Regions from separate parts of the Janthinobacterium sp. SUN120 genome, predicted to be linked through region 2. Evidence: predicted binding sites of a transcription regulator. Region 2 holds the regulator's gene; each other region holds the start of a gene.
The links. The regulator FNR, encoded in region 2, switches genes on or off when oxygen is low (the NO sensors DNR and NnrR bind a similar motif). The targets are predictions, from matches to a motif close to TTGATNNNNATCAA.
Positions count from the first base shown of each region.

Region 1: a site for FNR is predicted at 2,548-2,561, ahead of O0879_RS17625 (FeoA family protein). Genes of this name have one in related genera too.
Region 3: a site for FNR is predicted at 1,924-1,937, ahead of O0879_RS03730 (PAS domain-containing methyl-accepting chemotaxis protein). Genes of this name have one in related genera too.

Region 1 is NZ_JAPUBW010000002.1:1,752,783-1,757,314, forward strand. It holds gene O0879_RS17615 (hypothetical protein) at 1-71, opposite strand, end outside; gene O0879_RS17620 (ferrous iron transporter B) at 81-1,982, opposite strand; gene O0879_RS17625 (FeoA family protein) at 1,985-2,269, opposite strand; gene O0879_RS17630 ((2Fe-2S)-binding protein) at 2,682-2,897, shown strand; gene O0879_RS17635 (energy transducer TonB) at 2,915-3,616, shown strand; gene O0879_RS17640 (Fe2+-dependent dioxygenase) at 3,771-4,451, opposite strand.
Region 2 is NZ_JAPUBW010000004.1:366,254-370,785, reverse strand. It holds gene ccoG (cytochrome c oxidase accessory protein CcoG) at 1-1,172, shown strand, start outside; gene O0879_RS22245 (FixH family protein) at 1,275-1,799, shown strand; gene fnr (fumarate/nitrate reduction transcriptional regulator Fnr) at 1,924-2,682, opposite strand; gene O0879_RS22235 (response regulator) at 2,932-4,532, shown strand, end outside.
Region 3 is NZ_JAPUBW010000001.1:838,599-843,130, reverse strand. It holds gene O0879_RS03735 (3-hydroxyacyl-CoA dehydrogenase NAD-binding domain-containing protein) at 1-1,564, opposite strand, end outside; gene O0879_RS03730 (PAS domain-containing methyl-accepting chemotaxis protein) at 2,192-4,192, shown strand; gene O0879_RS03725 (protein-glutamate O-methyltransferase CheR) at 4,196-4,532, shown strand, end outside.

The DNA.
Region 1 (4,532 bases), on a different contig from region 2:
GGCAGGTACTTGGTCGAAAAATGCAGCAGCGCGGCTGCGACGATCAGGGCGACGATGAGGGTTTGCCACATGGTTTTCTCCTAAGCGCCCAGCATCAGGGCGACACGGTACGTGATGAACGAGGCGGCATACGCCAGGGCAAACATGTAGCCGGCCATCAGCAGCGGATAGCGCCAGCCGCCCGTCTCGCGCTTGACCACGGAAAGCGTCGACAGGCACTGCGGCGCGAACACATACCAGGCCAGCAAGGACAGCGCGGTCGCCAGCGACCACGAATGGGCGATCAGCGGCTCCAGGGTGGTGGCCAGCGCATCGCCCGTCTGCGACAGCGCATACACGGTACCCAGGGCTCCGACGGCCACTTCGCGCGCCGCCATGCCCGGCACCAGCGCGATGCAGATCTGCCAGTTGAAGCCGATGGGCGCGAAGATCACTTCCAGGCCGCGGCCCAGGATGCCGGCCAGGCTGTAGTAGATCGGCGGATGGATGGCGTTATCCGGCGCGCCGGGGAAGGTGCTGAGGAACCACAGGATGATCATCAGGCTCAGGATGATGGTACCGACGCGCGTCAGGAAGATCTTCGCGCGCTCCCACAGGCTGACGGCCAGGTTGCGCAGGTGCGGCCAGTGATAGGCGGGCAATTCCAGCATCAGCGGCTGGTTGCCGCGCACGCCCATGCCGCGCTTCATGACCCAGGCCACGGCCATGGCCGAGATGATGCCGGCGAAGTACAGCACGAACAGTACTAGGCCTTGCAGGCTCAGATAGCCCCATACCTGGCGTTCCGGGATGAAGGCGGCGATGATCAGCGCATACACGGGCAGGCGCGCCGAGCACGTCATCAGCGGCGCGATCATGATGGTGACCAGGCGGTCGCGCGGATTCTGGATGGTGCGCGCCGCCATCACGCCGGGAATGGCGCAGGCAAAGCTCGACAGCAGCGGGATGAAGGCGCGGCCGGACAAGCCCACGCCGCCCATCAGGCGGTCCAGCAGGAAGGCGGCGCGCGGCAGGTAGCCGCAGTCTTCCAGGCTCAGGATGAAGAAGAACAGGATCAGGATCTGCGGCAGGAACACCAGCACGCTGCCGACGCCGCCGATGATGCCTTCCACCAGCAAGCTTTTCAGGTGACCGTCTGGCATGTTCGCCGTCAGCACGGCGCCCAGGTGGCCCACGCCATCGGTGATCATTTCCATCGGCGTGGCGGCCCAGGCAAACACGGCCTGGAAGATCAGGAACATCAGCACGGCCAGGATGATGGGACCGAACACGGGGTGCAGCACCACGTCGTCGATCTTTTCCGTCAGGTTGCCCTTGTCGCTCGTGTCATTGCTGACGGCGGACAGGATGCGGCGCACTTCGCGCTGGGTTTCTTCGACGGTGACGGCATCGATGGCCGCCAGCGGTTTCGCTTCCACTGCCGGCAGCGGCAGCATGGCGTCGATGGCGTTCAGCAAGGCTTTTTCGCCATCGTGCTGCACCGCCACGGTTTCCACCACGGGCATGCCCAGTTCCTGCGACAGTTTCACCGTGTCGATCAGCATGCCGCGCTTGCGCGCCACGTCCGTCATGTTCAGCGCCAGCAGCATGGGCAGGCCCAGGCGCTTGACTTCCAGCACCAGGCGCAGATTCAGGCGCAGGTTGGTGGCGTCGACGACGCAGATGATGGCGTCCGGACGCGGGTCGCCGCGGCGCAAGCCGCCCACCACGTCGCGCGTGATGGCTTCATCGGGCGTGGTGGCCGACAGGCTGTAGGCGCCCGGCAGGTCGAGCAGGCGCACGGGCTTGCCGGCTGGCGAGGTGAAATGGCCTTCCTTGCGCTCGATGGTCACGCCGGCGTAGTTCGCCACTTTCTGGCGCGCGCCCGTCAAACGGTTGAACAGGGCGGTCTTGCCGCAGTTCGGATTGCCCAGCAAGGCAATTTGTGGCTGATGCGGCGGCTTGTGCACGCCTGCATCCACGATAGTTTCGACAGCACCCATGGTCATTCCGGTTGAAGCAGCGGTTGAATCGTAATCAGCGCCGCTTCGAAGCGGCGCAGTGCGAACGTGGCATTGCCGACCTTGATGGCCAGCGGATCGCCGCCGGGAATGCCGCGCTTGAGCATGCGGATTCGTTCGCCGGGAACGAACCCCAGCTCCATCAGGCGGCGGGCCAGGTCGACGCCGTCCTCCGTCTGTCCTGCCGTGTGGGGCGTGATATGCAACACCGTGCCGCTCTGGCCGACTGCCAGCGCATCGAGCGTCATCATGGGTGGAACTAGAGTCATGAGCAAATTCCGTTCAAATTAAGAACACCTGATACCGGCGACGGCGCAAGGCGCCTTGCACCGGTTCCAGGTTTGTGACGTAAAACGCAACTGTTGCGCATTACCGACAAGCGGCCATTCAATCTGTCCAGACGGTGACCGTCCGAGACAATACCAGCATTATAAACATGAATGCGAATAGTTTTTATTTAGCCCGGAGAGCCGCCCCCATCAAGGGCTGCGTCATTCGGAAACATGGCCTGTGAAGCTGCGGCGCCAGGCCGCCAATTGCCGCACACTTGATCAAAATCACTTGCATTGTCCCCCGCTTTGCGCGACAATGAAACGTAATGATAATGATTCTCATTAAAACACTAGCAACAATGCTTTCCAGCACTAGTGTCTGTTCATCCTCCAGCCAGAAGGTGTATCAATGATTGTATGTGTCTGCAACAACATATCTGATCGTGAAATCCGTCAAGCCGTCGATCTTGGCCTGTCCAGCATGGCCGAACTGCGCCGCGACCTGGGCGTGGCCACCTGCTGCGGCAAATGCCACACCTGCGCGCGGGAAGTGCTGAACGATCACCTGAACGCCACCGCGGCGCTGCAAGAAACCGTATTGATGCGAGCTGTACTGACAAACTAAAGAAAGCGATGAACGCCATGACGATGATGCCCCCGCCCGTAACGGTGCAGGCCGTGCAGCAATTTGCCGACTTCGACAAGAAGCGCAACAAATTCGCGCCGCTGATGGCCATCGTCGTCCTGCACATCGCCGGCTTTTACGCCATCCAGAGCGGCCTGCTGAGCCGTGTGGTCACGGCGGCCATGCCGACCATTACCACCATCAGCATCATCGCCCCGCCGGCGCCGCCCAAGCCGCCGGCACCGTCCGTACCGAAAACCGTGGAATTGAGCGCCCCCGTGCCGCGCGCCGTGATCCCGCCGCTGCCGCTGATCGCCGTAGCGCCGAGCGAACCGACGATCACGCCGCCGCAGCCGACGCGCGCCGAAGCGGCACCGGTTGCCACCGCCGCGCCGACAGCGCCATCGACACCGTCGCCGACGCCACCGGCACCGTCGACGCCGCGCACCGTCAGCAGCGTCGAATACATCAAGGCGCCGCAACTGATCTACCCGAATCTGTCGCGCCGCCTGGGCGAAAGCGGCACCGTGGTGTTGCGCATCCTGATCAATGAAAAGGGCTTGCCCGAGCAAATCCTGATTCATAAATCGACCGGCTACGGCAACCTCGATGAAGCGGGCCGCCAAGCCGCCCAGCGCGCGCTGTTCAAGCCGATGATCGAGAACGGCAAGCCTGTTCCCGTGTACGTGTTAGTACCGCTGACCTTCCAACTGAGCTAGCCTTCCGGCGGCCCTTGCGCCGCTGCCAGCCCGCAAGCACCGCACCCTGTGCCCTGCTTGCTTTTTTGCGCCCTGTTTTCTGTACCAGTCAAGCAACTGCTTGTTTCAGTCTGCCAGCCTACATCCCCGGGCCAGGCAGACTTTTTTTTGCGCGCTACATCTCCGCCCACATCCTGAGCAGATTGTGATAATGCCCCGTCAAGCCCACCGTCGCCGGCGAATCGCCGTGTTCTCCGCGCACGCTCTGGATGTTTTGATCGAGCTCAAACAGCATGCTGCGCTTCCAATCCTCGCGCACCATGCTTTGCGTCCACAGGAAGGAGCAGATGCGCTCGCCGCTGGTGACGGGCAGCACCTGATGCACGCTGCTCGACGGATACACGATCACGTCGCCGGCCGGCAATTTCACTTCATGCGTGCCATACGCGTCGACCACCACCAGCTCGCCGCCTTCGTACTCGTCCGGCTCGCTCAAAAACACGGTCGACGAGACGTCGGCGCGCATCGATTGCATGCCGTTTTTCGGCGTGCGGATGGCGCCGTCGATATGCAGGCCATAGTGCTCGCCGCCCGCATAGCTGTTGAAGAACGGCGGCAGGATGCGCAGCGGCAGCACGGCGGAAAAGAACAGGGGATTGGCCATCAGCGCACGGCTGACGATCTCGCCCAGTTCCAGCGCCAGCGGCGAACCTTCCGCCAGCTGGCGGTTGCGCTTGACTTGCGCCCCTTGTGCCCCGACGCTGGCGCGCCCGTCGACCCAGTCCGTCTGCGCCAGGCGCTGGCGAAACTGCGTGACCTGTTCCGGCGTCAGCACGCCGGGTATATGCAGCATCATCTTGCTATCCTTTTTCAGTAAATATCGCTGCCTGATTATCGCATCGCCGGCAGCGCCCAAGAAGACACAAAAGCAAGAACG
Region 2 (4,532 bases):
CCCAGGATTTCATCTATCTGGCGGCCCTGCTGATCATCTGTGCGTATTTGTTGTTCCTCGTCACGGCCATTGCCGGGCGGGTGTGGTGCGGGTTCTCTTGCCCGCAAACGGTATACACGGAAATTTTCCTGTGGGTCGAACGCCGCATCGAGGGCACGCGCAGCGCACGCATGGCCCTCGACAAGCAGGGCCCCTCCGTGCGCAAGGCGTTCAAGAAGACGGCCAAGCACCTGGTATGGGGCGCCATCGCCCTGTGGACGGGCTTTACCTTTGTCGGCTACTTCACGCCGATCAAGGAACTGGCGCAGTCGGTGACCACGCTCAATTTCGGTCCCTGGGAATGGTTCTGGGTCTTGTTCTACAGCCTGGCAACCTACGGCAACGCGGGCTGGCTGCGCGAGCAAGTGTGCAAATACATGTGCCCCTACGCGCGCTTCCAGAGCGCCATGTTCGACCAGGATACCCTGATCATCACCTACGATGCCAAGCGCGGCGAACCACGTGGCGCCATGAGCAAGAAGGCCGGCAACAACGACAAGCTGGGCGATTGCATCGACTGTACCCTGTGCGTGCAGGTGTGTCCGACCGGCATCGATATCCGTAACGGCCTGCAGTATGAATGCATCGGTTGCGCCGCTTGCGTCGATGCCTGCAACAGCGTGATGGACAAGGTCGACCGGCCACGGGGACTGGTACGCTACAGTACCGACCATGCGATGGAAAACAACTTCAATTCGAAGCAGATACGCCAGCGCGCCATGCGCCCGCGCGTCTTGATCTACACTTCCATCCTGGCCCTGATCATCATCGCCGTGTGTACTTCGCTGGCCCTGCGCACGCCCCTGAAAATGGACGTGATCCGCGACCGCGGTTCCATGGGACGCGAAGTGGAAGACGGCATGATCGAAAACGTCTACCGCCTGCAGATCATGAACACGTCGGAGCAAAGCCAGCATTTCAAAATCAGCGCTTCCGGCTTGCCGGGCCTGACCTTGCTGACGCGCGAAGAAGTGACCTTGCAGCCGACGGAAACGCTGGGTTGGCCGATCCGCCTGCGCGTGCCGCACGGCGTGGGAGAGAAGGGCTCGAACAAGATTGCGATCGAATTGCAATCGCTGGACGACCCATCGCTGCATGTGCGTGAAAGCGCGGTATTCATCGTGCCACGTTAACAAGGAAAGGCGGACGGGGACCGGGTGCCCTCGCCGCCGCCACGAAGTTGCAGGAAGGCCGGTCCCCATGCGGGGACTGGCTGATTACACAGGAGAAACACCATGTCCGACAGTCTGAAACTGCAAGCACCCGTTGCACCGTGGTACAAGCATCGCTGGCCATGGCTGCTGATGATCGGCCCCGGCCTGTCCGTGGTCGTCGGCAGCTTCATGGGCTATATCGCGTTTACGCAGCCCGATGCGCTGGTGGTGGGCGATTATTACAAGCAGGGCAAGGCGATCAACCAGGATTTGAAGCGCGACACGATCGCCAGCGACCTGGCGATGGATACGCGCCTGTCGTATGACGTGGCGCAAGCGCGCCTGACCGGTTCCGTGCACAGCTTCGGCAAGGCCTATCAGGCGCCTTTGCAGCTGCACCTGGCGCATGCGACCCTGCCGGAAAAGGATATCAAGGTGCTGGTGCAACCCGATGCGGCCGGCAATTTTTCCGTGGCGCTGCCGATGCTCGAGCGCAGCCGCTGGCAAGTGCTGGTGGAAAACGACAAACGCGAGTGGCGCCTGTCCGGCATCTGGACCTGGCCCCTGCAGCGCAGCATCGCGCTGCATGCGGATGAAGAGCTATAACGTACAGCGCTGGGAAAACCGTAGCGAGCGGCAGTGATTTGTGGTTGAGAAGCGCAGCTGTGCTATAGCACAGCGAGCATCGCAGGCCGCAAAGCGCGACGCGCAGCAGGTTTTGACGGTGCTGTTATTTGCAGGTGTCCGTGCCGGCCGTAATCGCCTTCAGTTTCGCCGGCTGCAGGATTTCAATTTCCCGGTTCGAGACGCGCAGCCAGCCTTCCTTCTTGAACTTCGACAGCAGGCGGCTGACGCTCTCGATGGTCAGGCCCAGGTAGTTGCCGATTTCCTCGCGCGACATGCGCAGCTGGAAATTGCTGCCCGAATAGCCGCGCGCTTCATAGCGCGACGCCAGGTTGACGATGAAGGCGGCAAAGCGCTGCGTCGCCTGCATATTGCCCAGCAACAGCATGACGCTTTGCTCGCGCGTGATTTCCTGGCTCATCATGCGGTGGAAATGGCGCAGCAGGGTCGGCATATTGCCCAGCAATTGTTCCAGGCTGGAAAACGGGATTTCACACACTTCGCTGTCTTCCAGCGCCACCGCATTACAGTGGTGGCGGTCGGCGCTGATGGCGTCCATGCCCAGCAGTTCGCCCGCCATCTGGAAGCCCGTCACCTGCTCTTCGCCGCCCGGATTGATCTGGTACGTCTTGAAATGCCCCAGGCGGATCGCATACAGGTTCTGGAACGAGTCGCCGATACGGAACAGCGAGGCGCCGCGCACAATCTTGCGGCGGCGGCCGATGATCTGGTCCAGCCTGTCCATGTCGCCCACATCGAGGCCCATCGGCAGGCACAATTGATGCATGCTGCAGGTCGAGCATCGCGCACGCAACGCCTCCACGTTCACGGTGGGCAAGGTTGGAGTGAGTAGCGCTTCAGTCATGTCGGTACCTTTTAGAAAATGCAACAACAAGTTTACTGCATACAGCCGCATACAGGGTTGCCGTATACCAATTTCACCGTAAATTCGGCGAATAAACGACGTCCAGCCTTTAATTATATGGCAACATCGTCAAAAGCCCGTACGGGGCGGGCAATTTGCGCGGCGGCGCTTGCCAAGCTGGGGCATTGATAGGAAAATTCCTGACAGCATTATCTGCCGCCTGTGCCGCCCGGTACTGAAAAGGAAATCATGAAGCCTCTCGGCATTAAAGCAAAAGTCGCGCTGGCCACCAGCCTGACCTCGATCGCCATGATCGCGCTGGTCACCATGATCCAGGTGCAGCACATGCGCGACGACTTCACCCGAGTACTGCTGAGCCAGCAATCGTCCCTGATCACCCGCACCGCTGCCGAGCTCGACGACAAGCTGGGCATGCTGCTGCAGATCGTCACCCTGACGGCCCGACAGCAGCCGCCGGAATTGATCGCCCGGCCCGCCCAATTGCGCGAATACTATTCGCGCCGCTCGATGCTGGTGCTGTTCGATGACGTGCTGGTGCTCGACGCGCATGGCGCCGTCGTGGCCGACATGCCGGAAGTGGCGGGGCGCGCCGGCATCAACGTCGCCGAGCGCGAGTATTTCCAGACCGTCCTGCGCACGCGCCAGCCCATGATCACCGAACCGATGCTGGGCAAGTCGAGCGGCATGCCCATCGTGCAGATGGTGGCGCCCGTGCTGGCCGCCGATGGCCAGGTGGCCGGCGTAGTGATCGGCGTGCTGCGCCTGTACAAGGACAATCTGCTGGGGCGCCTGCGCTCGGAAAAGATCGGCAAGAACGGCTATTACTTCATTCTCACGCGCGGCGCCGTGCCGCGCTACGTGCTGCACCCCGATACCAGCCGCTTGCTGCAACCGCGCAAGCCGAACGCCAACCTGACGACGACCCAGTTGCTGAAGGAAGATGGCGAAGGCAGCATGGTCAGCACCAACAGCCGCGGCATCACGGCCGTCAACAGCTTCAAGCGCCTGAAATCCGTGAACTGGCTGCTGGCCGCCTCGCTCCCCGTCGAGGATGCCTTCGAACCGTTCGATGGCGTGCTGTACCGATTGGTGCTGTGGAGCATCCTCGCCTCGCTGCTGGCCGCCTTTGTTCTGGGCTGGGTCACCGTGCGCCTGCTGTCGCCGCTGGTGCGCCTGCGCGACACCCTGCAAGCCCTGCGCACCAGCGGCAGCCGCTTCACGCCCGTGCCGGTGCAGCAGCGCGACGAGATCGGCGAACTGACGGAAGCGTTCAACGGCCTGATGAGCGAACGCGACCGCCTGCAGCAGGAACTCGAATCGCGCGCGGCGGAGCTGGAACAGGAACGCGACCGGGCCGAGGCGGCCAACCGCGCGAAGAGCGATTTCGTGGCCAACATGAGCCATGAAATCCGCACGCCCCTCAATGCCGTACTGGGCATGGTGTATTTGCTGGGCAATACCAGGCTCGACACGGAACAACGCAAGTATCTGACCATGGTCAGAGTGGCGGGCCAGTCGCTGCTGGGCATCCTCAATGACGTGCTCGACTATTCGAAGATCGAGGCGCGGCGCATGGAGTTGTCGCCCGTCGAATTCGACCTCGATGAAGTCATGAATACCCTGGCCACGACGATGACGATGAATGCGGGCGAAAAGGAGCTGGAACTGGCCATCGCCGTCGAGCCCGACGTGCCGCGGCGCCTCGTGGGCGACGCCCAGCGCCTGCAGCAAATCCTCGTCAACCTGGCCGGCAACGCCATCAAGTTCACGGAGAGCGGCGAAGTGGTGGTGGCCGTCAGCCTGGCCGAGAACGAAAACGGCCGCGCCTG
Region 3 (4,532 bases), on a different contig from region 2:
CGCCCATGCGGAACGGGCCCATGGCAAAGCCGAATTTCTCGACGGCCTTGTCGACCTGCTCGGGCAGGCAGCCTTCTTCCAGCAGGAAACCGGCTTGGCGGCTGTATTGCTCGATCATGCGGTTGCCGATGAAACCGTCGCACACGCCGGAAACGACGCCCGTCTTTTTCAGCTTTTTCGACAGCGCCAGCGCCGTGGCCAGCACATCCTTGCCCGTTTCCTTGCCACGGACGATTTCCAGCAGTTTCATGACGTTCGCCGGGCTGAAGAAATGCGTGCCGACCACGTCCTGCGGGCGCTGGGTGAACGCGGCGATCTTGTCCAGGTCCAGGGTCGAGGTGTTCGAGGCGAGGATGGCGCCCGGCTTCATGACGGCGTCGAGCTGCCTGAACACGGTTTCCTTCACGCCCAGCTCTTCGAAGACGGCTTCGATGACGATGTCCGCCTGCGCGATATCCGCATACGCCAACGTGCCGCTGACCAAGGCGATGCGCTGCTCGGCCTTGTCCTGCGTCAATTTGCCCTTCTTGACCGTGTTTTCATAATTCTTGCGGATGGTGGCCAGGCCCTTGTCCAGCGCTTCCTGCTTCGTTTCCAGCAAGGTCACGGGGATGCCCGCGTTGGCGAAATTCATGGCGATGCCGCCGCCCATGGTGCCGGCGCCGACAATCGCCGCGCTGGCGATGGCGCGCACGGGCGTGTCGGCCGGCACGTCGGGCACCTTGCTGGCGATCCTCTCGGCAAAGAAGGCGTGGCGCAGGGCTTTCGATTCCGGCGACTGCACCAGCTGCATGAACAGTTCGCGCTCGTACTTCAAGCCCTCGTCGAACTTCATCGTCACGGCGGCCGCCACGGCATCGACGCATTTCAGCGGTGCGGGGAACGGGCCGGACATGGCTTTCACGGTATTGCGCGAAAATTGCAGGAACGCTTCGTGGTTCGGGTAATCGACCTTGCGCTCGCGCACTTTCGGCAGCGGGCGCACGTCGCCCACTTTCGTGGCGAAGGCCACGGCGGCGGCCAGCAAGTCCGCGCCGGGCGCGATGACTTCGTCGAACAGGGCCGTGCCGGCCAGTTTTTCGGACGCCACGGGCGTGCCCGAGACGATCATGTTCAAGGCCATTTCCAGGCCCAGCACGCGCGGCAGGCGCTGCGTGCCGCCCGCGCCCGGCAAGATGCCGAGTTTAACTTCAGGCAAGGCCATCTGCGCGCCAGGCGCTGCCACGCGGTAGTTGCAGCCCAGCGCCAGCTCCAGGCCGCCGCCCATGCAGACACTGTGGATGGCCGCCACTACAGGCTTGGTCGATTGCTCGACGACGTTGATCAAGGTGTGCAGCGTTGGTTCCGTGAGCGCCTTGGGCGAATTGAATTCCTTGATATCGGCGCCGCCCGAAAAGGCCTTGCCGGCGCCCGTGATGACGATGGCTTTGACGGCGTCGTCCGCCAGCGCCTGGCGGATGCCGGCCACGGCGGCCGTACGCGTCGCCAGGCCCAGGCCGTTGACGGGCGGGTTGGCCAGGGTAATGACGGCAACGGCGCCGTTCACTTGATATTCAGCACTCATGTCTCTTCCTTGTTGGTCTATAGGTTTTTGCTTGGCGATGAGGTGGTTGCAAGGGATGAAGCTGCACTATACCGCATAAAAGAACGCTCGTATTATTTTTGTCGTGCGCGCGCAGGCGCCAGCATGGTACGCCATGGTACAACATCATTTGCGGAAAGATTCTGCTGCATGCAGCAAGTTTCAGTAGAAGCTATCACTTGGATATTCATTTAAATAATAAAAGCACAATAATAATAACGCCGTTTTATTATGCAAGGAAATGCGTTTGTTATATGCCGGCATGGGCCAATTGCGACAGTTTTTACATTATTTATTCCCGCCCCTTGTTTTTCGCCAGATGCTGGGGAATAATAAAATTGTTGATACAAATCAATACTCTACAATTTATCTACAATAAGGCATACCGCAGGAAAAACACTGGCGGCCGTTCTGCGCGCACATTCTCACCGATTATCACCAGATTTCGACCGCGGCAATAACATTGCTGCCTTTTATGGATAGCAGTAAAAGTAATAGCAGCGGCATTATCGTTCCCATTCCTCTTCTCACCCCGAAGGAAATACTATGGACGCAGCCAGCCATGTCAGCCACTCCCAGGATCTGGACTTACAAGCGATAAATACTGCATTGAACCGTGTCCAGGCCGTGATCGAATTCGAACTCGACGGCACCATCCTGCATGCGAACGACAATTTCCTGCGCGTCGTCGGCTATACCCTGGCGGAAGTGCAAGGCAAGCACCATGCCATCTTCTGCGACCCCGAGTATGTCAAGACGGATGAATACAGTAACTTCTGGGCCAAGCTGGGACGCGGCGAGTTCGACCATGGCGAATACAAGCGCCGCGCCAAGGATGGGCGCGAAGTGTGGATCAACGCATCCTACAACCCCATCCTCGACGCGGACGGCAAGCCGTATAAAGTCATCAAGTTTGCCACCGACATCACGGCCACCAAGCGCCGCAACGCCGATTACGAAGGCAAGATCGACGCCATCAGCAAGGCCCAGGCCGTGATCGAATTCCGGCTCGACGGCACCATCCTCGACGCCAACGACAATTTCCTCAAGTCCGTCGGCTACACGCTCGACGAGATCAAGGGCAAGCATCACCGCATGTTTTGCCTGCCCGACTACGCCAACAGCGACGACTATGCGCAGTTCTGGCACAAGCTGGGGCAAGGCCAGTTCGACGCGGGCGAATACAAGCGCCTCACCAAGGACGGCCGCGAAATCTGGCTCAACGCCTCGTACAACCCCATTTTCGATACGGAAGGCCGGCCCTTCAAGGTGGTCAAGTTCGCCAGCGACGTCACGGCCCTGAAAAAGCGAAATGCCGAATACGAAGGCAAGGTCAGCGCCATCGGCAAGGCGCAGGCCGTGATCGAATTCGACATGCAGGGCAATGTGCTGGACGCGAACGACAATTTCCTCGCCGTCATGGACTATGACTTGAGCGATATCAAGGGCGAGCACCACCGCATGTTCTGCGAGCCCGAGTATGCGAGCAGCGCCGAGTACAAGAAATTCTGGCAAAAGCTCAACCGCGGCGAATTCGACGCGGGCCGCTACAAGCGCCTGGGCAACCATGGCAAGGTGGTGTGGATACAGGCCACCTACAACCCCATCCTGGACCTGAACGGCAAGCCGTATAAGGTGGTCAAGTTCGCCATCGACATCAGCGAACAGGTGAACCTGGAAAACAGCATCCAGTCCAAGGCCGCCAACGACAGCCGCAAGGTCAATGCCCTGCTCGAATCGGTGGCGCGCGCGGCGCAAGGCGACCTGACCTGCAATATCGTGCCCGAGGGCGACGAGCCGATCGACCTGCTGGCCGGCGGCATCAGCAAGATGATCATCGACTTGCGCGGCGTGATCGGCAACGTGGTGTCGGCGGCGAACGGCTTTGCCGACGCCTCGCACGCGATCGCCGAACGGGCCACGGGCGTGGCCGTGGGCACGCAGGCGCTGGGCGCCACGGTGGAAGAAATGAACGCCTCCATCGACGGCCTGACCTTTTCCATCAATTCCATCGCGGAAAACACCTCGAACGCCGATTACCTGGCGAAAGCCACGCAGCAGGAAGCGGAAGCGGGCGCGCGCGCCGTCGCCAAGTCGATCGAGGCGATGGACTTGATCAACCGCTCGTCGGAAGACATCGGCGAAATCGTCAAGGTGATCAGCGAAATCGCCAACCAGACCAACATGCTGGCCTTCAATGCGGCCATCGAGGCGGCCCGCGCGGGCGAGCACGGCCTGGGCTTTTCCGTCGTCGCCGACGAGGTGCGCAAGCTGGCCGAGCGCTCTTCGCAGGCGACCAAGGAAATTTCCAAGCTGATCAACGAATCCGTCAAGCGCGTCTCGACGGGCAGCGAAATCTCCCGCCAGGCCAGCGACGCCTTCGACAAGATCGTCTCGGGCGTGGCGAAGACCACCCTGGCCATCTCGGATATCTCGAAGGCGGCCAACGAGCAGCTGCTGACGGCGCGCGAAGTGTCCACGGCGATCCAGTACATTGCCGAGGAAACGGAAAAGTCGGCCGCCAACTGCGACAGCATCGCCCGCTCGACGGATGGCTTGAACGAGCGCGCAGGCAGCCTGAACCAGACTGTCTCCGGCTTCGTGGTGTAGGCCATGAGCCACGCGGCCACCTTGACGCCCGAGGTGCTGATGACCCTGATCGCGCTGGTGCGCCAGCACACGGGCATCGCCATGACGGCGCGCAAGAGCGTCTTGCTGGAACGGCGCTTGCAGCCACGGCTGCAGGCGCTGTCCCTGCACAGCTACCAGGCGTACCTGGATCGCGTGGCCAGCGACCGCGACGAAGTGGCCCATTTCATCGACCTGGTGACCACCAACGACACCCTGTTCTTCCGCACGCCATCCATCTGGGATTACTTCCGCGACCGCTACCTGCCCGCCTGGGCGCGCGCGCATCCGGGAGGCTGCCTCGCCATCTGGTCGGCGGCGG